One region of the Amycolatopsis sp. NPDC051903 genome, then DNA from elsewhere that is predicted to be linked to it. Evidence: predicted binding sites of a transcription regulator. Region 1 holds the regulator's gene; the other holds the start of a gene.
The links. Region 1 encodes HspR, which represses chaperone genes until heat shock. Its sites were predicted from a motif close to ANNTTGAGTNNNNNNNACTCAANNT; they were not measured.
Positions count from the first base shown of each region.

Region 2: the regulator HspR is predicted to act here: its motif matches at 11,858-11,882, upstream of lon (endopeptidase La).

Region 1 is NZ_JBITBT010000003.1:517,841-532,972, reverse strand. It holds gene ACIA77_RS10115 (DUF4097 family beta strand repeat-containing protein) at 1-777, shown strand, start outside; gene ACIA77_RS10110 (hypothetical protein) at 801-1,016, shown strand; gene ACIA77_RS10105 (hypothetical protein) at 976-1,299, opposite strand; gene ACIA77_RS10100 (alpha/beta hydrolase) at 1,215-1,430, shown strand; gene dnaK (molecular chaperone DnaK) at 1,696-3,555, shown strand; gene grpE (nucleotide exchange factor GrpE) at 3,552-4,250, shown strand; gene dnaJ (molecular chaperone DnaJ) at 4,284-5,456, shown strand; gene ACIA77_RS10080 (heat shock protein transcriptional repressor HspR) at 5,462-5,896, shown strand; gene ACIA77_RS10075 (dienelactone hydrolase family protein) at 6,396-7,088, opposite strand; gene ACIA77_RS10070 (globin domain-containing protein) at 7,313-8,431, opposite strand; gene ACIA77_RS10065 (globin domain-containing protein) at 8,723-9,898, opposite strand; gene ACIA77_RS10060 (MarR family winged helix-turn-helix transcriptional regulator) at 10,272-10,757, shown strand; gene ACIA77_RS10055 (MFS transporter) at 10,795-12,879, shown strand; gene ACIA77_RS10050 (MFS transporter) at 13,135-14,319, shown strand; gene clpB (ATP-dependent chaperone ClpB) at 14,414-15,132, shown strand, end outside.
Region 2 is NZ_JBITBT010000001.1:379,495-394,626, forward strand. It holds gene ACIA77_RS01905 (hypothetical protein) at 1-633, opposite strand, end outside; gene ACIA77_RS01910 (hypothetical protein) at 633-926, opposite strand; gene ACIA77_RS01915 (hypothetical protein) at 942-1,199, opposite strand; gene ACIA77_RS01920 (hypothetical protein) at 1,192-1,434, opposite strand; gene ACIA77_RS01925 (hypothetical protein) at 1,431-1,814, opposite strand; gene ACIA77_RS01930 (RRQRL motif-containing zinc-binding protein) at 1,903-2,331, opposite strand; gene ACIA77_RS01935 (hypothetical protein) at 2,328-2,906, opposite strand; gene ACIA77_RS01940 (hypothetical protein) at 2,906-3,220, opposite strand; gene ACIA77_RS01945 (hypothetical protein) at 3,259-3,441, opposite strand; gene ACIA77_RS01950 (GntR family transcriptional regulator) at 3,579-4,400, shown strand; gene ACIA77_RS01955 (glycosyltransferase family A protein) at 4,400-5,242, shown strand; gene ACIA77_RS01960 (hypothetical protein) at 5,511-5,996, shown strand; gene ACIA77_RS01965 (hypothetical protein) at 6,269-6,490, opposite strand; gene ACIA77_RS01970 (hypothetical protein) at 6,669-7,379, opposite strand; gene ACIA77_RS01975 (TIGR03667 family PPOX class F420-dependent oxidoreductase) at 7,456-7,884, opposite strand; gene ACIA77_RS01980 (hypothetical protein) at 8,258-8,908, shown strand; gene ACIA77_RS01985 (MSMEG_0570 family nitrogen starvation response protein) at 9,109-9,387, shown strand; gene lon (endopeptidase La) at 9,441-11,843, opposite strand; gene ACIA77_RS01995 (SAM-dependent methyltransferase) at 11,977-12,813, opposite strand; gene ACIA77_RS02000 (SAM-dependent methyltransferase) at 12,810-13,664, opposite strand; gene ACIA77_RS02005 (GNAT family N-acetyltransferase) at 14,395-15,132, opposite strand, start outside.

The sequences.
Region 1 (15,132 bases):
CGCCCGCTTCTGGCACTGGGTGGCGTAGTTCTGATCGGCGTGGGGGTCGCGATCGCCTTCGGCTGGGGGCTGGGGTCCGCCGTGGAGCGTGACACGACGGTGGCGCAGCAGATCCGTGGTGTGAAGCTCGACGCGGACTCCGGCGACGTCCGGATCCGCACCGGGTCCGGGCCGATCACCGTGCACCAGAAGCTGCACTACAACTTCCGCTCCGAGCCCGGCGACGCGTGGCGCGTGGACGGCGACCAGCTCGTGCTCGGCGACTGCGGCCGCAACTGCACAGCGGACTTCGAGATCGTCGTGCCGGCCGGGCTGCCGGTCACGGGCAAGGCCGATTCCGGCTCGCTGGACATCGCGGGTGTCGGCAGCGTCGACGTCACCGCCGACTCCGGGCACGCGCAGGTCGCGAACGTCACGGGCCCGGTGAACCTGCGCCTCGACAGCGGGTCGATCGACCTGCACGACGTCGGCCCGGTGCAGCTGCACAGCGACTCCGGGCACGTGTCGGCCGACGGCGTGCGCGGGCCGGTCGACATCTCCGCCGACAGCGGCCGCGTCGAACTGGCGCTGGCGAGCCCCAACGACGTGAGGGTGAAGGCCGATTCCGGCAGCGTCGACGTGCGGGTGCCCGCCGGGTCGTACCGCGTGATCGGCGACACCGACAGCGGGCACCGGTCGGTGCTCATCCCGCAGTACACGCAGAACACCGGCGGAGCCGACACGAAGACGCTCGATTTGACCACCGAGAGCGGCAGCGTCACCGTCACGGCAGCTTGATCGACTTTCGGGGGATTCTTCTGATGCGCAAGTTCGAGACCCGGGTGCTGGCGGCCGTCCTGGCCGGAGCGGTGGGGGCGTTCGTGCTGACCGCGAGCTTCGGCGCCCACGCCGACACGCCACCGGCGACGCAACCCGTGGCCGTGGTGCGGGTGGCGGTGCCGCCGGACGCCGGGTGGCTGGCCGAGCCGGTGGCCGTCAGCAGCGAGGTCGACCACCGCGCCGCGCGGCCGGCGTGAAGCTGATCGCCGCGGTCCCACGACGCAGGAGCCGACCGCCGAGTGCACCCACGTCGACGTGCCGATCGACCGCGCCGACCCGGGTGCCGGTACCGCGCGGCTCGCCGTGGTGCGGCTGCCCGCGACGGATCCGGCTCACCGCGTCGGCGGCGCGGACCACGCCCGCCAGCGCCCGCAGGTCGGCGACGCCCGTGAACGGTGACGGGTCGTCCTGGCAGCCGATGGCGCGGTACATGCCGTAGCTCGGGGACTCGAACTGCGCCTGCACCGCGTCGCCCCGCACAGCCGGCGATCCTCGTCGTCGGTGGCGTCCACGACCCGGCGACGCCGCTCGCGTGGGCTCGGGGGCTCGCCGCGGACGTCGACGGCTCGGTGCTCCGCAAGCGCCTCGACGACGGCCACACGGGCTGCTGAACTCCGCGTGCGCGCGGGCCGAGGAGACGAAATACCTGGTGAGCGGCCTCACACCACCTCGCGGGACGGTCTGCGGGTGACCGCGGGAACAAGAACCGGAACGTGGTCGTTAGGCTGATACGAAGGTTGAGTGCAACCGACTCAAGTCTGGCTTGACGAGGTGCACGACAGGCCGATAGAACTTGCCAGGGCTCCGCTCAAGGCGGAGCTCAAACGTGCAGGTCACGAACATAGCAGTAGAGCTGCCAACACAGGAGGAAGCACCATGGCGCGAGCGGTCGGCATCGACCTCGGCACGACCAACTCGGTCGTAGCCGTCCTTGAGGGCGGCGAGCCGACGGTCATCGCCAACTCGGAAGGCTCCCGGACGACCCCGTCCATCGTCGCGTTCGCCAAGAACGGTGAAGTGCTCACCGGTCAGTCGGCGAAGAACCAGGCCGTGACCAACGTCGACCGCACGATCCGGTCCGTGAAGCGGCACATCGGTACCGACTGGAACAACGAGATCGATGGCAAGAAGTACACGCCGCAGGAGATCAGCGCGCGCGTGCTGATGAAGCTGAAGCGCGACGCCGAGGCGTACCTGGGCGAGGACATCACCGACGCGGTGATCACCGTGCCGGCGTACTTCGAGGACGCCCAGCGGCAGGCCACCAAGGAGGCCGGGCAGATCGCCGGCCTGAACGTGCTCCGCATCGTCAACGAGCCGACCGCCGCCGCGCTGGCGTACGGCCTGGACAAGGGCGAGAAGGAGCAGACCATCCTGGTCTTCGACCTCGGTGGCGGCACGTTCGACGTGTCGCTGCTCGAGATCGGCGAGGGTGTCGTCGAGGTGCGTGCGACGTCCGGTGACAACCACCTCGGTGGTGACGACTGGGACGAGCGCATCGTCAAGTGGCTGGTCGACAAGTTCAAGGCCGCCAACGGCATCGACCTCACCAAGGACAAGATGGCGCTCCAGCGCATCCGTGAGGCCGCCGAGAAGGCGAAGATCGAGCTGTCGAGCTCCAACTCCGCCGGCATCAACCTGCCCTACATCACCGTCGACGCGGACAAGAACCCGCTGTTCCTCGACGAGACGCTCTCGCGCGCCGAGTTCCAGAAGATCACCTCGGACCTGCTCGACCGCACCAAGGCTCCGTTCAACAACGTGATCCGCGACGCCGGCATCTCCGTCGGCGACATCGACCACGTCGTGCTCGTGGGTGGTTCCACCCGCATGCCGGCGGTGGCCGAGCTGGTCAAGGAGCTGACCGGTGGCCGCGAGCCGAACAAGGGCGTGAACCCGGACGAGGTCGTCGCGGTCGGCGCGGCGCTGCAGGCCGGTGTCCTGAAGGGCGAGGTCAAGGACGTCCTGCTGCTGGACGTCACGCCGCTGTCGCTCGGCATCGAGACCAAGGGTGGCGTGTTCACCAAGCTCATCGAGCGCAACACCACGATCCCGACCAAGCGTTCGGAGATCTTCTCCACCGCGGACGACAACCAGCCGTCGGTGCAGATCCAGGTGTTCCAGGGTGAGCGCGAGATCGCGGCCCACAACAAGAAGCTCGGCATGTTCGAGCTGACCGGTCTCCCGCCGGCCCCGCGTGGCGTGCCGCAGATCGAGGTCACCTTCGACATCGACGCCAACGGCATCGTGCACGTGACCGCGAAGGACCTGGGCACGAACAAGGAGCAGTCGATGACGATCACCGGTGGCTCCGCGCTGCCGAAGGACGACATCGACCGCATGGTCAAGGACGCCGAGGCCCACGCCGAGGAGGACAAGAAGCGCCGCGAGGAAGCGGAAACCCGCAACCAGGCGGAGACGCTGGTCTACCAGACGGAGAAGTTCGTCAAGGACAACGACGACAAGCTCCCCGAGGACCTCAAGGGCAAGGTGAAGACCGCGATCGAGGAGGCCAACGAGGCGCTCAAGGGCACCGACTCGGCCAAGATCCGCGAGTCCATCGAGAAGCTGAACACGGCTTCGCAGGAGCTGGGCAGCGCGCTGTACGCGAACCAGGGCGGCGCCGCCGCCGGTGACGGTGCTCCGGGTGCCGACGCCGGGTCCGCGGGTGCGGGCCAGGACAAGGCCGATGACGTCGTCGACGCCGAGATCGTGGAAGAGGACGAGAAGAAGTGACCCCACGACACCAGGAAGCCGAGGGCCGGGGCCCCGAGGAACCGGTGGTCGTGCGTGACCGGCGGCGGCTCGACCCGCAGACCGGTGAGGTCCGTCCCCCTGCCCCGGAAAGTGAAGTTCCCGCCGACGAGGCGCCCGCGCACCACGCGGGCCCCTCGCTCGGCGACTCGGTGGACGACTCGGTTTCGGTCGCGTCGGACGTCGAGAAGCAGCTGGCCGAGCGCACGGCCGACCTGCAGCGGTTGCAGGCGGAGTACGCCAACTACCGCAAGCGCGTGGACCGCGACCGCGAGGCCGTGGTCCTGAGCGCGAAGGCGTCGGTGGTCGGCGACCTGCTGCCCCTGCTCGACGACCTCGAGCGGGCGGAGCAGCACGGTGATCTCACCGGTGCGTTCAAATCGGTCGGCGACAAGCTGGTGAGCGGCTTGCAGCGAGCCGGGCTCGAGTCGTTCGGCGTCGAGGGCGAGGCCTTCGACCCGAGTGTGCACGAGGCTGTGCAGCACAACACCTCGCCGGACGTGACGGGCCCGACGGTCACCGTGGTCATGCGCCGCGGTTACCGCTTCGGGGACCGGGTCCTGCGGGCGGCGCTGGTCGGGGTCACCGACCACGAGCCGGCCGCGGTACCGGTCGACCCGCCCGTCGGCGGCGAGCTGCCGCTGGACGGGTCGATCGATGAGCCGAACCAGCAGTAACAACCGTTTCGGAGCGAAAGGAGGAGGCACCCGATGAGTGCTCGGGAGTGGATGGGCAAGGACTTCTACAAAGAGCTGGGTGTCTCCTCCGACGCCACCGCGGATGAGATCAAGAAGGCGTACCGCAAGCTCGCCAAGGAAAACCACCCGGACGCCAACGCCGGCAACGTCACGGCCGAGAACAAGTTCAAGGCCGTGTCCGAGGCCTACGGGGTGCTGTCCGACCCGGGCAAGCGCAAGGAGTACGACGAGGCCCAGCGCCTGTTCGGCGCCGGTGCGGGCGGCTTCGGGGGCTTCCCCGGCGGCGCCGGCGCGGGCGGCTTCGACATGAACGACATCTTCGGCCAGGCCGGTGCCCAGCAGGGCGGTTTCGGCGGGCTCGGCGACATCCTGGGCGGCATCTTCGGCCGTTCGGCCCGCGGCGGCGCCGCGACGGCCAACCGGCCGCAGCGCGGCGCCGACGTCGAGACCGACGTGCGGATCGACTTCGTCGAGGCGGTCAAAGGCGCGACCCTGCCGCTGCGGCTGTCGAGCCCCGCGACGTGCCAGACCTGCGGCGGCAACGGTGCGAAGCCGGGCACGTCGCCCCGCACGTGTCCGACGTGTGGGGGTTCGGGTCTGGTGAGCCGTAGCCAGGGTGCGTTCGCGTTCTCCGAGCCGTGCCGCGACTGCCGCGGCCGCGGCCAGATCATCGACGACCCGTGCCCGGAGTGTGGTGGCGAGGGCATCAGCACCCGCACCCGCACGCTGACGGTGCGCATCCCGCCGGGCGTCGACGACGACCAGCGGATCCGCCTCGCCGGCCAGGGCGAACCGGGCCGGGGTGGCGCGCAGGCCGGCGATCTGTACGTCCGCGTGCACGTGGCGCCGCACAAGCTGTTCGGCCGCAAGGACCTCGACCTGACCCTGACGGTGCCGGTGGACTTCACCGAGCTGGCGCTCGGCACCACCGTCACGGTGCCGACGCTCGAGGGGAAGGTGTCACTCAAGGTGCCGGCGGGTACCGCGAGTGGCCGAGTGTTGCGCGTGCGCGGAAAGGGCATTCAGAAGCGGGACGGTTCGCAGGGTGACCTGTTGGTGACCCTGCAGGCCGCGGTGCCCGCGAAACTGGACGACAAGGCGCGAACGGCCCTCGAGGCCTACGCCGAGGCGATGAAGGGCAACGACCCGCGGCCCGACATCACCGAGTTGCTCGAAGGCAGGTGAGGGTGATGTTCGGCGGAACCCCGGGACTCCCGCACGGCGCGGACGAGGACACCCCCGTGTTCGTGATCTCCGTGGCGGCCCAGCTGTCCGGTCTGCACGCCCAAACCCTGCGCTCCTACGACCGCCAGGGCCTGGTCTCCCCGGGCCGCACCTCCGGCGGCGGCCGCCGCTATTCGATGCGCGACATCGCGCTGCTGCGGGAAGTCCAGCGCCTCTCGCAGGAAGCCGGTGTCAACCTGGCGGGCGTCAAGCGCATCATCGAACTGGAAAACCAGGTCGACGCACTGCGCTCCCGGGTGCACGAACTCACCGAAGAGCTCGCGGCCGCCTACGCCGCCGCCGAGCAGGCCGCCGCCGCGGTCCACGCCTCGTACCGCAAGGACCTCGTCCCGACGCGGCAGCAGACGTCCTTGGTGGTGTGGAAGCCGAAGCGCCGCTGAGGTTTGGGCTTTCGGGCTTGAGCAGACAGCCCCTTCGCTGCCGGTTTTCCGGTGGTGGAGGGGCTGTTTCGCGTTCGGGACCTTGCTTCGCCAGGGCCTCCGGGCGCGTGCCGGCCCGCTGCTTCCGCGCGACTGGACCGGTGGCGCCACTCCCCGCACGACTGGACCTTTCGTGCTGTCTGCGAGTGGACCGCTCATGCTCGCGGGTGCGCCCGGCCGGACCTTTCGTGCTGTCCGCGAGTGGACCGTTGGTGCCGGCGGCGAGGCGTGACTGGACCTTTCGCGCTGGGGGTGTGGCGTGAGTGGGCCGTTCGTGCCGCCGAAGGTGGCTGAGGGCCTTTCGTGTTGCCTGCGAGTGGACCGCTCATGCCGCGGGTGCGCACAGCTGGACCTTTCGCGCCCATGGCGCGAGTGGACTGTTCGTGCGCGTGCGCGACTGGACCATTCGTGCCGCCGCGAGAAGCGCGAGCGGTCCCGTCGCAGCCGGCGCGGGTGGCGGCTACTTGAGGTGCTCGCCGAAGAAGGACATCACGCGTTGCCACGCGTCCAGATCGGAGTCTTCGTGGTAGCCGACGCCCAGGACGCGCAGGACGGTGTTGACCGGGGCCGGGCCTATCTTGTTGGCGAAGCTGTGGCCGGCGTGGGGGTATTCCTTGACGTCGTGCGGGATGTTGCGCTCGGTGAGGGCCGCGTCGAGTTTGGCGGCGGCGCCGCGCAGGGACGGGTCGCGGCGGCCGAAGCTGGCGACGATCGGGCAGGCGTCGTCGAGGGCGGAGAGGTCGCGGGGCAGCTGGCCGTAGTACGGGGCGGACGCGTCGAACGAGCGGGCGGCCGCGACGAGGGCGAAGCCGCCGCCGAGGCAGTAGCCGGCGACGCCGATCTTGCCGGTGCAGTCGGCGCGGGCGGCCAGGAGGGCGCGCGAGGCTTCGATGTCGTCGAAGGCGCGGCCGCGGCGGGCGAACACGTCCTTGAAGACCTGGCGCACGCAGCGGAAGAAGCCGCCGCGCGAGTACAGGTCCGGGCTGAGCGCGAGGTAGCCCGAGTCGGCGAAGCGATCCGTGATGCGCCGCGCGTCCGCGGACAGGCCGATTGCGTCGTGGATGATCACGACGGCCGGGAACGGGCCCGAGCCGGAGGGAACTGCCAGGTAGCCGGTGATGTCGCCGTCCGGGGTGGGGATCGTGACCTCCATGCCCCGGAACTCTAGCCCGGCACCGGCCCGGACCCCAGCCGGGAAACCACCGCGTGCCCGAACAGCGGCCACGAAGCCGCCGTGCGGTGCCGGTCCCAACCTCCGCCGCGCGACAGCGGCGGTGGGCGCCCGCGATCTCGCCGAGAGTCGGCCGCGGTTCCTAGCCGAGGGGCTCGCCGAGGGTGGCAGCAGCCAGGGCGCAGACCTCAACGCAAGCGACAGCCTCAGTCGAGCGTGAACGGGTCGTACTTGATCCGCTCCAGTTCCACCCCCGCGGCCAGCAGCCTGGAGACCGTCCCGCGGATCATGTTCGGCGAGCCCGACACGAGGACGTCGTGGTCGGCCCACTTGCCGCGTTGGGTCACGGCGGTGGCGAGGGTGCCGCGGTCGCCGCCGGAGATCGCGCCTTCCTCGGTCACCGGGGTGACCGTCAGCCACCTCGAGGTGACCGCCAGGCGGCGCAGTTCGTCCAGCGCGTACAGGTCACTGGGCTTGCGGCCGCCGAAGAACAGGTGCACGGGCGGGTTCCGCTTCCACCGCGCCAGCTCGTCGAGGATCGCCAGCAGCGGCGCGACGCCCGTCCCGCCGGCGATCATCAGCAGCGGGCGCCGGTCGGTGGTCGGCACCACCGACAGGGCGCCCAGCGAAGGGCCCAGCCGCCAGACGTCGCCCGGGTGCGTGTGGTTCACGATCGCCCGCGACACCCAGCCGCCGGCGACGGCGCGGACGTGGAAGGTCAGCAGGCCGTCGTCGCGCGGGGAGGTGGTCATCGACAGGTACCGCCACAGCCGCGGCCGTTGCGGCACCTCGACGCTCACGTACGCGCCCGGCCGGTACGGCAGCAGCCCCTCGGTCCGCACGCGCACCAGGGCGACGTCCGTCGACACCTTCCGGTGCTCCACGACCGTGCCGCTCCACCACGCCGGACCCGTTTCCTCGGCGGCCGCCTTGCGCATCGTCTCCGAGATCGCGCGGTACGCCGACGTCCACGCCGTTTCCACTTCGGGCGTCCACTCGCTGCCGAGAAATCGTTTCATCGCGCTGATCAACGCCGTTCCGACAGCGTCGTAGTGGCGCTCGAGCACATCGAACTTCCGGTGGTCACGGCCCAGTTGTGAGAGGAACGTGCTGAGTTCGTCGGGCCGATCCACCATCTGCACGACGTACACGAGCGCACGCAACAATCTGCTGCGCTGTGTGGCCATCGTCACGGGGAACAGATCACGCGTGTCCGGCGCGATCACGAACAGTGCACCGTAGAAGTACTGGGCGAGCTCTTCCGATTTCGCCTCAACCCGGGCGAAACTCTCGCGGATCACCCGCGCGGTCTCGGAACCGGACATGGTTCTGCGCAGGGCGGGGTTCGGGGCGAATTCGATCTTCACTGATTCTGAACTCATCGGGAACGGTTTACTCCAGTCTGGCCAAACGTATTCGTCTTCACGCGGCGATGCGTACGCGTGCCGCCCCCGAGGAATCACGACTGTAGGCGCACCTGGAGAAAAACGGGTGTAGTTAACGGTGTTCCCGCTCGAACGGAGCAATTTCAACCACGATTAGTCAACGTGTTCTGGCGCACAGTAAAAGTGATCTTTCGCCGGTGGGGAAAGATTTTTTGTGAGCCGCTGACCTGGTCAGTCGATGGTGAACGGGTCGTACTGGATCTGGCTCAGCGCGCTGCCGGCCACCAGCATGCGCGACACCGTCGCGCGGATCATCGACGGCGAACCCGACACGAGGATGTCGTGTTCCGGCCAAGCGCCGTACCGCGTAACCGCTTCCGCCAGCGTCCCCGTTTCACAACCGGGCAGGTGGTCACCGCGCTCGACGACGGGCGTAATGGTGAGCCACGGGTTCGTCGACGACAACCCGCGCAGCTCTTCGAGGTCGTAGAGGTCGTCGCGGGTCGGGCCGCCGTAGAACAGGCGCGTTTTCGGGTTCTCGCCCCACATCGCCAGGTGGTCGAGGATCGCGCGCAGCGGCGCGACACCGGTTCCGCCCGCCACCATCACGACGCCGCGGGACCGGTCGCGGTCCACCGCCATGCGCCCGAGCGGCGGGCCGAGCCGCCAGACGTCACCGGGTTGCGTGTGGCTCACGATGGCGCGCGACACCCAGCCGCCGTCCACCGCGCGCACGTGGAACTCGATCCCGCCGTCCTCCCGCGGCGCGTTGGCCGGCGAGAGGTAGCGCCACAACCGCGGGCGCTGCGGCACCTCCACGCTCATGTACTGCCCCGGCAGGTACGGCACGGGCTGCTCGGGCAGCAACCGCACGAGGGCCAGGTCCCACGTCAGCCGCCGGTGCTCGACGACCGTGGCCGGCCACGACGCCGGGTTCACGTCCGCGGCCGCGGCCTCCTGCATCGCGCGCGCGACGATCGTGAACGCCTCCGCCCACGCCCGCTCCACGGCGACGGTCCACTCGGGCCCCAGGTGGTTCTTCAGCGAAGCCAGCAGCGCCGTGCCCACGGCCTCGTAGTGCTTCGGGATCACGCCGAACTTGCGGTGGTCGCGCCCGAGCTGGCGCAGGAACGGCACGAGGTCGTCGGGCCGGTCCACCATCTGCACGATGTGCACGAGCGCGCGCACGAGCCGGCCGCGCTGCACCTCCATGTTGATGGGGAAGAAGTCCCGCGTGGCCGGGGCCAGGGTGAACAGCATCCCGTAGAAGAACTGCGAGATCTCCGGGATGAAGGGCTCGGACCGCGCCCAGGTGTCACGGATCAGCCGCACCATCGCGGCCACGGCGGCGGGCGTCTCACGCGGCTCCGCCGAGCGGGGGATCGGGCTGATCGAATCGGCAGTCATCGGGGTGTCGTTCGCAGGTCGGGGGCGGTTCGGGGGAAGGGGGAGAGCGCTCACGGGCGGGTGGCGGCCGCGTCGGGTGGCTCCGGAGCACGCCGGTCGCACAGGCCCTCGTCGCGGGAATTCACCACTGCCCCACCTCGTTCCCCTCGATGTTCCTCAGGACGTTGTCGCCGCGTCCCCCGATCGCGGTTCGTCCGCAGAGTAGCCGCCCCGCGGCCCTTTGCCCGCATCGTTGCTCCGGTCGGGTTACCACTCGGTTCGTCGCGTGGGGCAGGTCACCGGATAGATAGTTGCCCTACGCAACCATCCGGAGATAAACTTGTATTGCACAACCAATTGGACGACGAGCAGCGTCCGGCCCGGGAGGAAACCCATGAGCTCTGCCGACGACGTCAGGGTCGAACTGATGCGGGAGCTCAGGTCTGCTTCGCAGCTGCAGCACCTGTGGATCATGCAGGCCTGGGAGGCCGAACCCGGCCTGCACCCGGCCGCCGGGATGCTGCTCTCGGACCTCGCGAAGCACGGTGAAGCCCGCCCCTCCGAGCTGGCCAAGCGCAAGCTCGTGGACCTCTCGGTGGTCAGCCGCCAGATCTCGCAGCTGCAGGCCGCCGGCCTGGTCGACCGCCGCCCCGCTCCGGAGGACGGGCGCGCGTCGCTGATCAGCATCTCCGAGAAGGGCCGAGCCGAGGTCGAGAAGTGGCGGGACCGCTACATCGCCTTCTTCGAGAAGGCCCTCGGCGGTTGGGACGAAGCGCGGATCGCCGACCTGACGACCCGGCTCGCGGAACTGAACAACGGTCTGCGCACCGTGCTCGGGCCCCCCGAGTGCGCCGCGGACAAAGCGGAAGTCGGGAAGTGACCAAACGCAAGTGAGTACCGAAGTCGCCGGTGAGCAGATGAGCCACCGGCAGATCATGAAGGCCTTCTCGGGCCTGCTGCTCGCCCTGCTGGTGGCGATGCTGTCGTCGACGATCGTGTCCAACGCGCTGCCGACCATCCTCGCCGACCTGCACGGTTCGCAGAGCGAGTACACGTGGGTGGTCACCGCGACGCTGCTGACGTCGACCGCGACCACCCCGATCTGGGGCAAGCTCTCCGACCTGTTCAGCAAGAAGCTGCTCTACCAGCTGGCCATCGTGATCTTCACGATCGGCTCGGCGCTGGGCGGCATCTCCCAGTCGATGCCCGAGCTGATCGCGTTCCGCGCGCTGCAGGGCGTCGGGCTCGGTGGCCTGCAGGCGCTGATCCAGGTCGTGATCGCCGCGATGATCGCCCCGCGCGACCGCGGCCGCTACTCGGGTTACACGGGCGCGGTGTTCGCTGTCGCGACCGTTTCCGGGCCGTTGATCGGCGGTCTGATCGTCGACTCGCCGCTCGGCTGGCGCTGGTGCTTCTGGGTCTGCGTGCCGATCGCCGTGATCGCGTTCATCGTGCTCGGCCGCACGCTCAAGCTGCCGGTGCTCAAGCGCAAGGTGCGCATCGACTGGCTGGGCGCGACCCTGCTCGTCGGTGGCGTGGCGCTGCTGCTGATCTGGGTTTCGCTGGCCGGCGCGAGCTTCGCGTGGGCTTCGTGGACGAGCGTCGCGTACGTGGCGGGCGCGGTCGTCGCGCTGGCGCTGGCGGTGCTCGTGGAATCGCGGGCGGCCGAGCCGGTGGTGCCGCTGCGGCTGTTCCGCAACCGCACCTTCACGCTGGCGGTGCTGGGCTCGCTGGCCGTCGGCACCGCGATGTTCGGCGGGTCGGTTTTCCTCGGGCAGTACTACCAGATCTCGCGCGGCTTCTCGCCGACGCACGCGGGCCTGATGACGCTGCCGCTGGTGCTGGGTCTCGCCCTGGCGTCGACGAGCGCCGGGCAGGTCATCTCGCGCACGGGCCGCACGAAGCCGTTCATGGTCGCCGGTGGCACGTCGCTGCTGGCGGGGCTGTTCCTGCTCAGCACGGTGGACCACGCGACGAACCTGACGCTGATGGGCTGCTACCTCGCGCTCGTCGGCATCGGGCTCGGGTTCCTGATGCAGAACCTGGTGCTGGTCGTGCAGAACACCGTGGCGATGCGCGACATGGGTTCGTCGTCGTCGGTGGTCACGTTCTTCCGCTCGCTCGGCGGCGCCGCGGGCGTCTCGGCGCTCGGCGCGGTGCTCTCGGCCCACGTGGCCACGAACATCACGTCGTCGCTGGCCCGCCTCGGGATCCCGGCCGGCGACGCGGTGCACGGCGGTGGCGGGACGTTCGACATCGACGGCCTGCCCGCCGCGCTGCAGCCGATCGTGCGCGCCGCGTTCGGCGACGCGACCGGCACCGTGTTCCTGTTCGCCGGCTTCATCGCCGTGGTGACGCTGCTGGCGGTGGTGTTCATGAAGGAGGTTCCCTTGCGCCGGACTCTCGACGCCGACACCACGCCCGCCGTCGCGCAGGTACTCGCGGCCGAGGTCACGACCGCCCTGCGCGGCCGCGTCCTCGACGCCGACGGCCGGCCCGTGGCGGGGGTGACGCTCACGCTGACCGACGCGTCGGGCCGCCAGGTCGACGTCGGCCGCAGCGCCCGCACCGGCGAGTTCGCGCTGTCGGCGGGCTCGGCGGGTGAGCACGTGCTGCTGGCGACGTCGGGCGCGCTGCCGCCCGCGGTGTCGACCGTGCGCCTCACCGGCTCGCCCGTCTGGCACGACCTGCTCCTCGGCGGGACCGGCGGGGTCCAGGGCCGCGTCCGCACCTCCGGCCGCCACGCCGCGGTCGCCGGCGCCGCCCTGACCCTCACCGACCCGGCCGGCACGGTCCTCGCGTCCCACCTCACCGGCGGCGACGGCGGGTACGAACTGGCGGGCGTCCCGGCCGGCTCGTACACGCTGACAGTCACCGCGTACGGCCACGCGCCGCACGCCGAGGTCCTCGTGGTCAGCACCGGTTCCCCGGCCCACCTCGACGTGGTGCTGGAGGAAGAGCCGGAGTTCGCCCGGCACTCGGGCACGCTGAACCTGAGCTGAGTTCTCCCGCGGATCGCTGAGCCCCGGCCGCCTCGGCCGGGGCTCAGCCGTGTGGTCAGGCTGCTGCCACGGTTCGAAGGATTCCCCTGCCGCGCAAGCCGGCTCCACTTCCCCGGGGCCCCTCCCGCTCAACCGGTCGGACGCGGCCACCACACGGCCGGGGAACGGCGCTCTACCGCCAGTGGCATTCGGGCGCCCCGGAAGTCTCCGTCCGGCCCTGACCTCGGACGGGGCCGCGGCGGTAGCGTTCGTCGCGTGGCGCGGAGCCGGGTCGTTCTGCTGTGTGCACTGGGGATCGACAACTTCGGCTCCGGGCTGTTCCTGCCGCTCGCGCTGGTGTACGTCACGCGCGTCGTCGGCATCCCGCTCGCGCTCGCGGGCACGGCGGTCACCGTCGGAACGCTCGCGGGGCTCGTCGTGCCGCCGCTGGCCGGGCGGCTGGTGGACCGCACGGGGCCGCGTGCGGTCGTCGCCGGGGCGCAGCTGCTGCAGGCCGCCGGGACCGTCGCGTACCTGGTGGCCGACGGGGTCGCCGAGGTGGTCATCGCCGCGATCTTGCTCGCGGCGGGCCAGCAGCTGTTCCACAGCTCGCTCTACGCGCTGATCGCGGAGGTCGCGGGCGACGTGCCGAAGGACCGGCCGTTCGCGGAGGTCGGCATGGTGCGCGCGGGCGGCTTCGGGCTCGGTGGGCTGACGTCGTCGGGGTTCCTCACGTGGTTCGGCGACAGCGGGTACAGCGTCGCGCTGGCGGTGGACGTCGTGACGTTCGTGGTCGCCGCGGCGCTGATCACGAGCGTCGTGAAACCCGTGCACCGCGTGGCGCCCCGCGTGCGGACCAGTGGTGTGCTGCGCGACCGCCCCTACCTGGCGCTCATCCTGCTCAGCGGAATGTTCGGGCTGTCACTGGACTTCTTCCTGATCGGCACGCCGGTGTTCGTCCTCGACCTGCTCCACGGGCCGACGTGGCTGCCCGGCGCGATCCTGTTCCTGCTCACGGTCGTCACGAGCGTCGGCGGCACGGCGGCGCTGCGGCTCACGCGCCGGCTCAACCGGGTCGACGCGATGCGCGGCGGCTCGGCGCTGTTCGCCGCGTGGTGCGTCGTCAGCCTGGGCGTGCTGCTGGTGCCGCCCAGCTGGCAGGCGGGTTACCTGCTGGCCGCGACGCTCGTGTACGCGGCGGGCGATCTGGTCTTCGGGCCGCGCTCCGGCGCGCTGGCCGAGGCCGCGGCGCCGCCGGAGGCGAAGGGCCGGTACCTGGCCGCGTTCCAGTACGCGTTCACGTTCGCGCAGGTGGTGGCGCCGGTGGTGGTGTCGCTGTTCTCCGTGTCGTCGTGGTTACCCTGGGTGCTGGTCGGGGGTTGCGCTTGCCTCGCCGTGGTCGGCCTGGGCAGGCTGGGACCGAGGTTGCCGAGGGACGCCGTCAGACCCGTTCAGAGTTGAGCGGAACAGACTCAAGTTTTCTGACGTTGTACCTGTCGATGGTCCTTGGTCAGGGCTGTCACCTGGACTTTTCACAGAGCGCATGAGGTGAGGGATGGACGCTTTCAACCCGACCACGAAGACCCAGCAGGCGATCTCGTCGGCGGCGCAGGCGGCCACGATGGCCGGCAACCCGCACGTTTCGGCCGCCCACCTGCTGGGCGCCCTGCTGGCGCAGGGTGAGGGGCTCACCGCCCCACTGCTGACCGCGGTCGGGGCCGACCCGGCGGTGGTGCACAAGGAGCTCGACCCGATCATCCAGTCTCTGCCGTCCGCGACGGGCGCCACCGTGTCGAGCCCGCAGTTCGACACGAACGCCGTGAAGTCGCTGACGCAGGCGCAGAAGCTCGCCACCGAACTCGGTGACGAGTACGTGTCGACCGAGCACCTGCTCGTCGGCCTCGCCACCGAGGGTGGCCAGGTGGCCGACCTGCTGAAGCGCCACGGCGCGACGCCCGACGCGCTGCGCGAGGCGTTCGCGAAGGTGCGCGGCTCCGCTCGCATCACGAGCCCCGACCCGGAGAGCACGTTCAAGGCGCTGGAGAAGTACGGCGTCGACCTGACCGAGCGCGCCCGCGCGGGTGAGCTCGATCCGGTGATCGGCCGCGACACGGAGATCCGCCGCGTCGTGCAGGTGCTTTCCCGGCGGACCAAGAACAACCCGGTGCTGATCGGTGAGCCGGGCGTCGGCAAGACGGCGATCGTGGAGGGCCTGGCCCAGCGCATCGTCGCCGGAGACGTGCCCGAGTCGTTGCGCGGCAAGCGAGTGGTGGC
Region 2 (15,132 bases), on a different contig from region 1:
AGCGTCGGCGGGCTCCGGCGCTGCCTCGACCGGGGTCGTCGCCTCGACCGGGGCGGGCTGGTCGACGTCCGCAACGGCAATGCCGGCATGGGCGTGACCGGCGGCAGCGAGGACGGCTTCGGTGAGCTTGTCGCGCAGCACCGGAGCGGTTTCCGCGGCGAGGAACACCAGCACCGGCGGCACCGAGTGCAGCGCCACCCCGGCGACGTCGAACCGGGTCCAGGACTCCCAGGTGTTCATGACGTAGGTGGCCAGGAACGCGAACCACTTCGTCCGGTGCGCCCACACCCCGGTCGACACCTGGTAGCGGGCGGTGATCTGCTCAGCCCGCAACACCGCCACCAGGACGAGGGACACCATCGGGTCCAGCAGCCAGCCCGCGAACCAGCCCAGCGACCACACCGGCGCACCGGCGGCGGCGAACTGCTGAACGTTGACCATCGTGAACGCCAGGCCCAGGAAGATCCCCAGCCAGATCACCGCGTCCACCTGGGTGCGGACCTTCTCCACCCGCAGCGCGACCACGTCCGGGTGGTTCGCCAGCCGCCGCACCTGCGCCGCGGTCGCGGCGTCCTGCGCGAGCTTGTCCGCGTCCGTGAGCGGCACGTGCCGCGCGTCCGTCGGGCTGTTCATTACGCGCCCTCCTTCAGTTCGCGGGTGGCGGCGGTCAGCGCCGGGAACGGAGTGGTGTCGGTGTCGCTGGTGATCTGTTGCGGTGCGCCGGTTTCCGGTGCGCGGTCGCGGCGACGAACGGCGATCTCATGACCGGCCCACGCGCCTCCGGCCAGGACGGACCCGAGGGCGAGCCAGCCGGTGAACAGGGCGGCGAGTACGAGTGGCGCGGCCACGGCGAGCAGTTCGGCGAAGTGCCACACCACCCACTGGATCGCCTGGTCGGTGCGGGTGCAGGTGTGTCGAGCGGTCATGACGTTCACCTCCGGTCAGCGGGGCGGGGTCAGGCGGCCCGCACGGGCCGCGGCAAGCAGAAGGGACCAGCGCACGGCCCGGCAGGCGACGACAGCGCCAGCGACACCGGCGGGCAGCACCACCCATGTCGTCGGGAACGCGACGACCAGGGTGATCAGCACACCGAGAAACAGCACCGCCCCGCGCAGATTCGCGCTCATGTCGTGCGCCACGGCCTCGCAGTACGCCTCCTGCCAGGTCAGCCACATCCGCTGGTCAACGCGCCTACGCATGCCGGGCCTCCTGCGTGCTCTCGCGGGGAAAGAACTGGTTGATCGGCCCGCGCGGCTCGCGGCTGGCCTGTGCGGTGGCGTAACGGTCGAGTTCGCCCATCACGCCCTCCAGAACCCGCGCCACCAGCACGATCGGAATGCGGATCAGGTGCAGGACCAGGAACAACAGGACGGTGACCGCGTGCCGGATGAGCGCCGCCGTCCCGAACCGGGACAGAACCTCGAACGTGCTCACGACTGGTCACCCCCGGTGCCCCGGGCAACCCAGCGGTGGCACCACGCGAGGACGTCCTCATCCGGCGATGTCCAGTCGATCTCGGGATCAGCGTCGAACGCGCGAGCAGCGGCAACGGCGCGGCCCTGGCCCCGGACGCTCAGCGGGAGAACACGCGAGCCTTGCGCGGTGAGCCACATCGGGTTCCACAGGTCCAGCCGCAACTTCACGCTGCCGTCCGCGGCTTCGATGACCGGACCTACGGCAAGACGGCCGTCGATCATGACGAAGGGACGCGGCACCTCGACGGTGAGGCCGTCCACCTCGACCGCGCAGCCGACACCGACGACCGCTCCACGAGGCGTGACGTTGACGGGCACAAGCTTCAGGTAGTCGGTCATCGGTTCGCCTCCTGGCGTTCGCGGGCGATGCGTTCGTTCTCGCGGGTCACGTGGTCGTGCAGCTCCCACGGGTCTTCCGGGGTCGGGTTCATGCGGCGGCCTCGATTCGGTCGGCCTGCTCGTCGTCGAAGCACTCCCAGCACTGGCGGGTGCTGGTCGGGACGCAGTAGCCCTGGACCCGGGTGCAGTCGACACAGGTGCGGCGGGCTTCCATCGCGTGGTCCATCTGTCCCGGCGCGGCCTGCCGCTTCGGCGCGGCCAGCTCGACCGAGAACAGTTCGGCGACGGTTTCGCGGGCATAGGGCTTGCGGTGGCGGAAAACCAACAACGCCAAGGGGTCTTGGCCGTTAGGCCGGAGCCCGGCGTCGCGCAGCTGCGAGCGGGTGAGCAGGGTCGAGGGGGCTTCGCCCCAGCCGAACACCGGCAGCCCGTCTCGGAAACCGCGGCAGAGCGCGATGTGGTGGGTGCGGCCGTCGAACACGCGGGTCACTTCCTGGCGGCGGTTGCGCGGGTTCATCGCGCCGTCACCTCCACCGACGGGTCCGCAGCAAGGGCGTCGACCAGGGCCGAATAGGCGGCCGGGGCACGCACAGCGAGGATGCGCAGCGCGGCACTGACCTGGCCGCTGTCGACCGCGGCGCAGTGGGCGCGGAACGACAGCTCGTCGGCCCGTTCAGCGAACGCAGCGAACACCTTCCGGTACAGCGGATATCCGGGGATCGAGCGCGGCAGGATGACCAGGTGCACGGTCGCGGCGAAGAAGGTCAGGTCTCGCGCGGTGGCCGGATCGGCGAGCATGTCCGCGATCCGCTCCAGTCCGGTCCGGGCGGTGGTGCGGTCGAGAAGACCGGCCATCTCGCGGAGCGCGGGACCGTAGGTGTCAGCCAGCTGCGCGAACTCCGTCGCGATGTCGCCGGTGAACAGAACGGCGGCCGCGCCGCCGTCTGGCGGCTGTGCGCCGCGGTCAGCGGGTTCTACCATCTGAATCTCCCTCGTACGGTCATGCGGCTGGACGTGGGGACCCGGCGCGGCGTGCGCGTTCTTGGCGGGATGAGCCGCCGCGTCGGGGTGGAAGTTCAGCCGGGCGCACATCACGCGGCCTCGCTCTCGATCTCCGCGGCTGCGGGCTGCGCAGTGGTCGGCAGGGCGCGGAGAACGGACCGGCTGGCACGACGCTGGCGGCGACCTGCGCCGCGCTGGTCGCGGAAGTCGTGCAGGTAGTCGTGCATCGCGGCCAGCTCAGCCGCGGACAGGAACAGCTCGGTCTCTTCGGCCGCAGCGTCGAGCTGGTCGAACGGGTCGAACTCGAATGCAGACCGTTCCTGAGCAGCGAGAACGTCGTAGTTCTCGTCCATGCCGTCGTACGCGGCTTCGGCGGCGCGGCGGCTGGTGAAAGCGGACCTCATCGGATCTCCAATCAACGAAAAAGAGCAGGTCAGGGGACTCAGAGCGACTTGATGAACGTCGTGACGCTTCCGATCACGTGGCCCACGAAGTGCGCCGACTCCAGCGGTGCGGTGACGACCATGAACAGCACGAACGCGATCAGCGCGAAGCCGAACAGCTTCCCCACAACGCCCGAGCCGCCGCCGAGCTTGAAGCCCTTCGGAAGCGTCTGCTTGGCCATGTCGTCCTCCTAGTTCGAGCGTTTGTCGGTTTGAGAGTTTGTACTCAAACCTGCTGACATGGATGAACGTAGCCGACGGCGCGGGCGGAGCGCAAGGGGGTTTGTGTACAAACCCTCAAACGCCTACGATCGGCGGCATGGAGACACAGCGGACCCCCGCGCGGCAGACGATCGCGCTTCGGATCGCCGACGACCTGCGGATCAAGATTGAGCTGGGCGAACTCCGAGCAGGGGACTCGCTGCCCCCGCTCCACCAGCTCATGGAGGAGTACGACGCATCGCAGACGTCGGCGCGCAACGCAATCACCCTGCTCAAGCAGCAGGGGCTTGTTGTGGTGAAGCGCGGCACCCCGCCGAAGGTGCGGCCGAAGCCCAAGAGGGTTGAGCGAAGCTCGGACCGCCACCAGGCGGAGAAGGACATGGTTCGGCAGCCGGAAGACGTCCGCGCTGGCCACGGCCTGGCCGAGGATGACATGGGCGAGTCGATCGACCGATACGACTTCATCCCCAACTACTCGCTCGTACCCGCAGACCTCGACCTGGCCGATGCATTCGGCGTCCCGGAGGGCACAACCCTCCTGCGACGCGAATACATTCACCGAGACCGAAAGACCGGCGCACTTGAGGCCAAGTCGCTGTCTTGGCTCTTGAAAGAAGTTATCGACGCGAATCCGAAAATCGCCGACCTCAAAGAAGCCAAATGGCCGGGCGGAACCATGCATCAGCTCTACACAGTCGGAATCGAGATTGACGAAGTAGTGGACCACGTGACTTCCACGATGCCGACGACCGTGGAAATGGAGGAGTGGAATCTAGTCGAGGGAACACCGCTCCTGCTGGTCCGCCGGATATCAATCGACACAAATGGTCGAGTTGTCGAAGTAAGCGACGCTCAGTACCCCGCCGATCGAACCATGCTGACCTTCCGCACACCGCTTAAGCGATGGGACGACAAGTAATGACGAAGCGACTTTCTATCATCACTGCCGCATACGCCCCGCTGTCCGAATACTTCGATGAAACAATTCGAAGTGTAATGAGCCAGGATCTCCCAGAAGGGTGGGAATTTGAATGGCTGATTCAGGAGGACGGCGAATCGCCCGGACTCTCAAGCAAGGTGGCCGCCCTGCCGAACGTTCGATATGCGCCAAACCGGGCGCACACCGGCATTGCAGCAACTCGTAATCTCGCGCTGACCAGGGCTACCGGCGACGTCGTGCAGGTGCTAGACCATGATGACGTCCTCTTGCCCGACGCATGGCTGCGGATGCTCCCGCACTTCGAGCGGCCAGATGTGCACTGGGCGGTCGGCCAGGCCGATGACCTGCTGTCTAACGGCGAGCGGCGAGGCTACGAATCGGCTATCGCATTCGGCGAGGTGCCCGCTGGCTTGGTCAATACCTGGGCGATCGACCACGAGGGGAACTGGCCGATCCACTGCGCCGGGCTGTACCTGAGGACCGAGCTGGTCCGTGCTTTCGGCGGCTGGGGCGGTGCCCCGGTTGACGATGACATCATCATGTTTGCCGCACTATCCGAAGTGGTCAATGGCTACAACGAAAGCGCCGTGACCTGGCTATACCGCGTACATGACCGGCAGACCTCGAAGAGCGCAACATGGAGGGAACGCAGCAGCGACGGCCGCCGAATTGCACTACAGCGAATCGAGGCCATTCGAGCCGTCGGATTGAAACCCACAGGCGACCTGTCCAACCTTTCACCAAGCAAGACTGTGCATGTTGGCCCGGCAGCAAAGGAAACCATCGGCGGAGCTTGGTGGAAAAATAGCGGTCATTCCTAAAACCGGCGCGGACGGAGCAGCGTCACCACGATTGCCGTTCCGAGCGCGACTAGGACACTAGGGCCAAAACCCCAACCGACGCTCATACCCACGACAAACGCAGCCAGCGCACACAGCAGTGGGAGTATCCAGCGGCGGCGTGGTCGAACTTGCTCGACAACGACGTATTCGGTTGGTCGACGGAACATTTCGTGTTTCCCCTCTTGCACGAGTACAAGCCCAAGTTGCACATTAGACGAGTTCGCACAGGTTGGGGAGGGATTCGAGGATGGCGGGGCGACCAGAGGGCACCTCCGGCGGCTACAACGACCGGGGGCCGGATGACTACGACCGGGACGCATGGCAGGAGTTCACGCCGTGGCGGCCCGGCGATCCGACCACCAGGGGCGAAGCGCCAGCAAGTTACGCGGTCGGATTCGAGAGCACGGCGCTCTATCGACCGTCGGAGGACGAGAATGCCGGCCGGACGCACACGGTCGACCGGGAACCGCCAGGCCAGCCGCCCACCGGTCGGCCTCGGTCACGATGGTGGACAGAAGACCAGCCAGTGCGACTCGATCGCGGCGACCGCGTGACCAGCCGGTCCGCGGTCGGCGGCGCGGTGTTCTCCCACGTTCCGGCCGGTACCGAAGGGCGCGTAACGGGCACGCGATCCGGACTCTTCGGCGGCGACTTCGCCACCGTCGAGTTCGCGAACGGCTACGTGGAGGAGGTACCCACCTCGGAACTCAACCGCGAAACAGGCTGGTTCTGAGCCGCCCACGCGCCCTATTTCATCCCAAGCTAGGCCGAAAAACTGCTCCGGTGCAGGTCAGAGGGAGTGCGGCCTCTCGTCTGTAAATCAGACGGCTCAGCCTTCGGGGGTTCGAATCCCTCACCTGCCACACCAGCCAAATCACCCCCGTGACCAGCGTCAACAGGTCATGGGGGTGATCTTGTGTTGTGTGGCTGTGTGCGGGCGTGTGCGGCCGTTTCCGGCTGTCCGCCCCACATACGCGCCCGCACCACGCCCGCGGGATTCGGGGCTCACAGGCCGCCCAGCGCCCTCGCCACGCGGTCCCGCGCTGTCTGCTCGCCTCCGTCGAGGCACTTCGCGTAGACGCGCAGCAGCACCGAAAGGCTGTGCCCTGCCCACTTCGCCACGCGCGTCGGCTCCACGCCGCCGTTGAGCCATGTGGACACTGCGGCGTGGCGGAGGTCATACGGGCGCTTGCCGAGCGGGCTGGCGGCCACCTCAGCGGTGAACACCTCAGTCCGCGCGCGCCCACACGACCGTAGACGGTGCTGCCGACTCGACCGCCGTCCCTGGCGCCGCGGAACAGCCGGCCGTCTCGCGCCGTGCCGAACCGAAACAGGTGGTCATGCAGGATGGCTGTCAGCTCAGGAGTGCACGGCACTTTCCTCCCTTCTTCTTCGTTGCGGTGCTTCAGCGGCCCTCTTCGACGCCTGCCCGCTGTCGGTCCACGACTCTTCGATCCGAGCGGGGATCGACTTCGTGCAGCACGAACTTGCGCTTCGTCGCCTTCACCGCGTGAAGCGGGTTCGAGGTCAACAGCTTCCTTTCCGCCACGGCATACGTGATCGCATTCCCGAGCTTGGTGCGCCTGATTCGGACGGTGTTGGTCGCCGCGCGCCCGCCGTCGAGCTTGAGCTCCAGAGCACGCAGCACAGCGCGAAGCACTTCCGGATCGGCGAGGTCCCCGACGTTCCTGCTCGCTTGCCGCGCGAAGCTGATGGCGTGCTGCACTTCTGCTGTCAGGTCGCGTTCCCGCACGTTCCTGTTGAAGGCGATCTTCAGCGCCTTCCGCAGCACCGCCCGCTCACCGGAGTAGCTCCCGTGCAGCAACGGCACGGTGATCGTCATCAGCGATTCGGCCAGCGACTCGCGGTACTTCGGTGACGAGTCGTCCCACTTGATATCGGCGAACTCGAACCACGGCTTCGTCTCGACCGGGTCGCGGCGCATCGATGCCGGCATGCCGGCATCGACGTCGAACGCCTCACCTTCTTGCGACGAGGCGACCAACTTGGAACGATGGCTGTCGGCCAGGGCCCAGGTGGTGCAGGTCGGTCCAAAGCGGACGCCGTCGACTCCGATCTTCGTGTCGGTGCTGGTCTCGGCGTGGCGGCGAACCACAGGGCGACCGTCGCCGGAATCGACATGTCCCCGCACCGAAAAGCCCCCGCGATCCACTCGCGGGGGCTTTCGCGTATCAGGCGGCGCGCAGCTTCGTCGGGGTCACCACCAGGGCGACGGAGAACAGCGCCGCGAACTCCTCCGGTGTGCCGAACAGCGCGCCGATGCGTTCGGAGTACTTCGCGACGTACGCGGGGTTGCGGTCGGCCGGTGGTTCGTCGGCCGCGAGGCGGGCGGTGCCCTCGATGCGGACGACGTTGCGGCCGATGTCCGTGACGTCCAGACCCAGGCTGACGCGCGGGTTCGCCGCGATGTTGCGCAGCTTCTGCCCGGCCGGCCGGCTGTACAGCAGCAACGTGCCGTCCTCGCGCGCGAGGAACCACACCGGCACGCTGACCGGCTGGCCGTCCGGGCGGACGGTGGTGAGCCAGGCCATCAGGTTCTGCTCCAACCGGGCCTCGACGCGGGTGCGGTCGGCCTCCGGCAGGCGTGACGTGAGTTCCACGGTGATCCCTTTCCCAGTGTCGTCGTGAGGGTAGGGCGAGGGTCCGACAATTTTAGGTGATCAAACTCTCGACCTGCGGATTCGCTCCCACTCGGATGGCAGGCGCACCCCTGGGCGAGGTCATCGGGTTCCACCCGTTCCGCAGCAGCTTCCCCGCGCCGCCGGGCTGCCACCGGGCCCAGGCCGGCGCCCTCGATGAGCTGCTCCTCGACCCCGCCCGCCGCCTGCGCTCCTCGCCCGCCTGCCGGACACCCTCGGCTGCCACCGGCAGGTCGTGGTCGACATCGACATCCACTACGCCCTCACCATGCTGGGCTGCATCGAGGCGGCCGCCCCGTAAGCTGGCGGTCTCGTCGCCTGGGGGAGGGTTCGCGTGAGTTTCGATCTCGTCGTGTGGTCCGCTGCCGACACGCAGCCGAAGGCCCGGTACGACGGGCTCGGCGACACCGAACCCGAGGGCATCAGGGACCCGCAGGTCGCCGCGTTCTACCGCGGCCTCACGGCCCACCACCCGGAACTGGTCGACGCCGACGACCCCGAGCGGTCGCCGTGGAACGCCGGCCTCAGCCAGTACGCCGACGCCGTCGTGCTGCCCATCGCGAGGTCGCACGCGGAGGCCGTGCAGCGCTTCGTGCTCGCCCTGGCCGGGCGCCACGGCCTCGAGACCTACGACCCGCAGTCCGGCGCCGTCCACCACCCCGGGGTTCTCACCCTCACGTCCTGCGACGGCTCCCGCGCCGAAAACCCGGACGCCGCAGCCATTCGCCGCGCACTGCAGCGCCTGTCCCGCACCAACTGGTACGCCGTCCTCGAACGCGGCGACTCCTACGTCCAGGTCGGTCAGGGCAAGTCCGCGGGCGCCCCGGCCCGCCACTACGCCCTCGAACACCGCGACGGCTCCCCGGACCGCCACTACCGCACCGACGTCCGCTCCCTCGACGACGTCATCACGGCCTTCACCGGTTTCGCCACCGGCGACCCGTCGTGGCCTCAGAGCTTCGAGTGGCGCGAGCTCGACTTGTGACGGCCTGAGTCCCCAAAGCTGCCCCGCGATGGCGGACGCTGCCGGCCTCGGGCGGCACCGCTTCACCGAACGCCGGCTGTCCGCCGCGACCCGGGCCCGGCACCTCTGAGTGGCACTGCTCACATCCCCGGCTCGCGCAACGTCCGGGAAACGCGCGTGGTGTCCACTCAGGCGCACAGCGCGAGCAGCGAGGAGGCACCATGCCCGAAGTCGTGTTCCGAGTGCGGTGGCCGGATGCCTCGGTGCAGCGGTGCTACTCACCGTCCACTGTGGTCGAGGAGCACGTCGTCGCGGGGGAGGGGTACGCGGTCGCAGAGTTCGTCGCGCGCAGCCGGGTGGCGTTGACGGTCGCGTCGGAGCGGGTGCGGGAGCGGTTCGGGTTTCCGTGTTCGCGCGCCGCGGCGCAGCTGGCCGACATCGAGCGGCGCGCGGCCTACTTCGCCGCAGGGGAGGTCGTGGTGGAGGCTTTCGAGAACTGAAAGGCCCCCGTCTCCCAAGGGAAACGGGGGCCTTTCGACTATCCACAACCGACTCAAGCGGCGGCGGGAACCTCCGAAGAAGCAGGCGTCAAAGCCAGCTCCAGAACCTCACGGACGTTCGCCACGGCGTGCACATCCAGCTGCGACAACACCTCCGCCGGCACGTCGTCCAGGTCCGGCTCGTTGCGCTGCGGGATGATCACGGTCTTCATCCCGGCCCGGTGCGCCGCCAGCAGCTTCTGCTTCACGCCACCGATCGGCAGCACGCGGCCGGTCAGGGACACCTCGCCGGTCATCGCGACGTCCGCCCGCACCACGCGGCCCGAGAGCAGCGAGGCGAGAGCCGTCGTCATGGTGACGCCGGCCGAAGGGCCGTCCTTCGGCACCGCGCCCGCGGGGACGTGGACGTGGATGCCGCGGTCCTTCAGATCGCTGACGGGCAGCTCGAGCTCCGCGCCGTGCGAACGCAGGTAGGACAGCGCGATCTGCACGGACTCCTTCATCACGTCACCGAGCTGGCCGGTGAGCTGCAGGCCCGTCGAGCCGCTCTCGGGGTCGTTCAGCGACGCCTCGATGTACAGGACGTCACCGCCCGCGCCCGTCACGGCCAGACCCGTTGCCACGCCGGGGATCGACGTGCGCTGGGTCGAGGTCGGCAGCGACGACTCCGGCACGTGCCGCGGGCGGCCCAGGTACTTCTCCAGGTCGTCGGCACCCAGGGAAACGGGCAGCGAAACCTCGTCCAGCGCCACCTTCGTCGCGATCTTCCGCAGCAGCTTGGCGATCGTGCGGTTCGCGTCGCGCACGCCCGCCTCGCGGGTGTACTCGGCGGCGATCCGGCTGAACGCCTCGTCGGCGATCACCACGTCGCCGGACGCGAGGCCGGCGCGCTCCAGCTCGCGCGGGAGCAGGTGGTCACGGGCGATCGTCACCTTCTCGTGCTCGGTGTACCCGTCGAGCGTGACGAGCTCCATGCGGTCGAGCAGCGGGCCGGGGATGGTCTCCAGCGCGTTGGCCGTCGCGAGGAACACGACGTCGGACAGGTCCAGCTCCACCTCGAGGTAGTGGTCGCGGAACGTGTGGTTCTGCTCCGGGTCCAGCACCTCCAGCAGGGCGGCCGTCGGGTCGCCGCGGTAGTCGGCGCCGACCTTGTCGATCTCGTCGAGCAGCACGACCGGGTTCATCGAACCGGCCTCCTTGATGGCCCGTACGACGCGGCCCGGCAGCGCGCCGACGTACGTGCGCCGGTGCCCGCGGATCTCCGCCTCGTCCCGGACGCCACCGAGGGCGACGCGGACGAACTTGCGGCCCATCGCCTTCGCGACCGACTCGCCGAGCGACGTCTTGCCGACCCCGGGAGGACCGGCGAGCGCCAGCACCGCACCCGAACGACGGCCGCCGATCGGGCCGAGACCCGACTCCGCGCGACGCTTGCGCACGGCCAGGTACTCGATGATCCGCTCCTTGACGTCGTCGAGGCCCGCGTGGTCCGCGTCGAGCACGGCGCGCGCGGCGGCGATGTCGTAGACGTCTTCGGTCCGCTCGTTCCACGGCAGCTCCAGCACCGTGTCGAGCCAGGTCCGGATCCAGCCGCCCTCGGGCGACTGCTCGGAGGTGCGCTCCAGCTTGTCGACCTCGGCCAGCGCGGCCTTCTTCACGTTGTCGGGCAGTTCGGCGGCTTCGACGCGGGCGCGGTAGTCGTCGTCGGAGTCACTACCGTCGAGCTCACCGAGCTCCTTGCGGATCGCCTCGAGCTGGCGGCGCAGCAGGAATTCCTTCTGCTGCTTGTCCATGCCCTCCTGGACGTCCTTGCGGATGGTGTCGGTCACCTCGAGCTCGGCGAGGTACTCCTTGCTCCACTCCATGGCCTTCTCGAGCCGCGCGCTCACGTCGAGCGTGGTCAGCAGCTCGATCTTCTGCTCGGTCTTGAGGTACGGCGCGTTGCCGGACAGGTCGGCCACCGCTGAGGGGTCCTCGACCTGCTGGACGGCGTCGATCATCTGCCAGCCACCGCGCTGCTGGAGCAGCGAGATGACCACGGCTTTGTACTCCGTCGCGAGCTGCGCGGAGCGGTCGTCGGTGAATTCGGTTGCCTCGTCGGCGTGGACCCAGCGCGCGGCGCCGGGACCGTCCGCGATGCGGCCCACCACGGCGCGGCCGGTGCCGCGCAGGAGCACGGCGGCCTTGCCGCCGGGAACCCGGCCGATGCGCTCGACGGTCGCTACCGTGCCGAGTTCGGCGTACTCGCCGTGGACCCGGGGGACGATCAGCACTTCGGCCTTGGTGGCCGCGCCGGAGCGGATGCCGGGGAACGACGCCGTCGCGGGCGTCTTGGCCTGGGCGGACTCCACCGCGCCCCGGATCTCGACATCGGTGAAGTCGAGCGGGACCACCATGCCCGGCAGCACGACGTCGTCATCGAGCGGGAGCACGGGCAGGAGGCGGGGATCAGACATGTGCACTCCTCGGATAGTTGAGTCTGCTGTGCTCAACTATCTCCGGGGCGGGTTTGTTTCCCGGGGAGTGTTCGCTGGCAGCGGACGTGCCGCCGACCTGGGAAACGGGCTCCGCGCTGAGGCGCGCGCCACGTCAGGGCCGCTCGGCCACCGCGCACCACGCGAACGGCCGCGTCTCGGCCTCCAGCACCGACACCGGCTGCTCCGGCCGCCAGTCCGGCAGCGCCGACATCCCCGGTTCCAGCAGGGGCCAGCCGCCGAACCACGGCAGGATCTCCGCGTCCGAGCGCAGGTACGCGGGGTTGCTCGTGTCCTTGTACGCCTCGATGAACGCCTTCACCTCGGCCGCGCGTTCCGGCGGCGCGTCGTCGCGGCACGTGCCGTGCGTCACGGCGAGCCACGAACCCGGAGCGAGTTTCGAGCGGTAGGTCGCCATGAGCCCGTCGGGGTCGTCGTCCGGCCCGATGAAGTGCAGCACGGTGATCATCAGCAGGCACACGGGTTCGGACCAGTCGACGAGCCGCTGCGTCGTCTCGTCGGCGAAGAGCGCCTTCGGGTCCCGGATGTCGCGCTGCACCAGGCCCGCCCACTCGTCGGCGCCTTCGCGTTCGAGGATCAGGCGCGAATGCGCGGCCGCCACCGGCTCGTAGTCCACGTACACGACGGTCGCGCGTTCGTCCTCCGGCAGCCGCTCGCGCACGATCTCGTGCACGTTGCCCGCCGTCGGCACGCCCGAGCCGAGGTCCACGAACTGCCGAATTCCCGCGTCGAGCGCCGCGTGCACCACGCGGTTCATGAACGCGCGGTTCTGTCGCGAGATCGGCCGGATCAGCGGCCACACCTTCTCCACGCGCCGGCCGAATTCGCGGTCGACGGCCCAGTTCTGATCGCCGCCCAAGTACCAGTCGTAGACGCGCGCCGCGGACGGCTTCTCGACGTCCACGCCCGCGGGCGCTTCCGGCGCGCTCACTCGGACGGCTTCTGAGCGACGCCGCACCACGCGAACGGCCGGGCCTCGGCCTCAACGGCGTTGAGCTCGCGCTGGGGCCGCCAGTCGGGCAGGTGCACGATGCCGGGTTCGAGCAGCGGCCAGCCACCGAAGAACGGCACGATCTCGTCGCGGTCGCGCATCCAGACGGGGTTGCTCGTCTTGCGGTACTGCTCCACGAACCAGCGCAGGCCCTCGAGCGCGGGGCCGCTGCCGTCGCCCTCGCTCATCTGCGAGATCGCGAGCCAGCTGCCGGGCGCGAGCGAGTCGCGGTACGCCTTGACCAGACCTTCCGGATCGTCGTCCGGGCCGACGAAGTGCAGCACGGCCATCATCAGCAGGCACACGGGGCGGCTGAAGTCGATGTACTCGCGCGTGGTCGGCGCGCGCAGCACGGACCTCGGGTCCCGCAGGTCCGCCTGCAGGATGCCGGCCCAGTCGGTGGCCGCGCCCTCTTCGAGGATCAGCGTCGCGTGGGCCACGGCCACGGGCTCGTAGTCCACGTACAGGACGGTCGCGCGGTCTTCGTCATCGAGCTCGGCCTCGATGACCTCGTGGACGTTGCCCGCCGTCGGCACGCCCGAGCCGAGGTCCACGAACTGCCGGATTCCCGCGGCCAGCGCGCCGCGCACCGCGCGGTTCATGAACTCGCGGTTCTGCTTCGCGCCCGGCCGCACCAGGGGCCACTGCTGCTCGACGCGCCGGCCGAATTCGCGGTCGACGGCCCAGTTCTGGGTGCCGCCGAGGTACCAGTCGTAGATCCGCGCCGCCGAGGGTTTCTCGGTGTCGACGCCTTCGGGCGCCTTCGGCGCGGACGCCGGCTGATCGCTCACGTCGGGTCTCCCCTCGTCGTCGGTGGCCCAGCCTAGCGAGCACACCCGCCGGCGCGATCCGCGGAGACGGAGAACTCAGTGCCGGCCGCAAACGAACGCGGCTGGGACGCCTGGCGGGCGCCTTGGAGGAACACCGAGGCTGCGCTCGGGGTAGACGGGCGGGGCAGACTGGTGGGGCAGACGGGCGGGACACAGCCCGGCCCTCCTGAGGACAGCCCCCGCCCTCCCGAGGACAGCCCCCGCCCTCCCGAGGGGGGCGTCCCCATGTCCATTCTATCGGCCACCACCGACAAAACCGCCGAAATGCGCTGGTCATGGGCTGGTTATCCACAACTGGGCTGTGTTGTGGACTACTCCACCTCGCGGCGCACCCGCCGGCACACACGCCGACCGATCCCGGCGGAACTCAGCGTTTGGCCGGGCGGGAATCTCGGCGCAGCGCCGGCCGGAAACTCAGTGCCAGGCCGGGCGGAGAACTCGGGGCACCGCCGGCCGGGGAGTCTCAGCGCATCGCTGGGCAGAACTCAGCCCCCGGCCGGGCGGAAATCTCAGCGCATCGCCGGCCGAAGCTCAGCGCACCACCGGGCAGAGCTCAGCGCATCGCCGCCGGGAAACTCGGCGCCCAGCCAGGCGGGAAAATCAACCCCGGGCCAGCCGGACTCAACCCCGGGCCAGCCGGAAACTCAACCCCAGGCCAGCCGGAAACTCAGCGCCCCGCCGAGCGGAAACCTCACCGCACCGCAGGCCGTCGCTGCCAGCCGGTCCACAGTGGCCGGTAGCCCTGCGCGTACCAGAACGGCGTCGACCGCGGGTTGGGCACCGCGGTGTGCAGCAGCACGACGTCGGCGCCGGCCTCGTCGAAGACCTGGTGCGCGTGGGCGGCCAGGGCAGTGCCGACACCGGCCGAGCGGGCGGCCTCGGCGACGGCCAGCGACGACAGGTAGCCGATGCGCTCGGCGGCCACGCGGTGCTTGATCCACGTCGTTTCGTCGGGCATCTGCAGCACGACCATGCCGAGCGCCTTGCCGTACAGCTCCGCGATCCACACCTGGGACTCCGGGCGTTCGAGCTGGCGCTGCAGCTCCTTGCTCACGAGCTCCTCGATGCCCGGGCGCACGGTCACCTTGCCGAACTGCGAGTCGTAGCGCTGCAGTTCCAGCATGAGGCGCATGGCGGTGCCGAGGTCGTCCGGCGTCGCGTGGCGGATGCAGACGCCCGGGGTCGTCGCAGGGCCGGGTGCGGCCATGCGCTGGGCCGGGCGGACGGCGATCACGCCGACGGGCGCGAAGCCGTGGCGGAGCAGTTCGGTGGTGCCGGCGGTGTCGCGGCTCGGGCGCGAGAGCACCGCGGCGCACTCGAGATCCCCCGGCCGGGCGATGGTCGCCAGGTGTTCATCCCATCGAGTGAGCAACGCGCCCAGGCCGGCGGCGGGGTCGGGGCCGGCGAGCTGGACTTCCAGCCTGTGCTC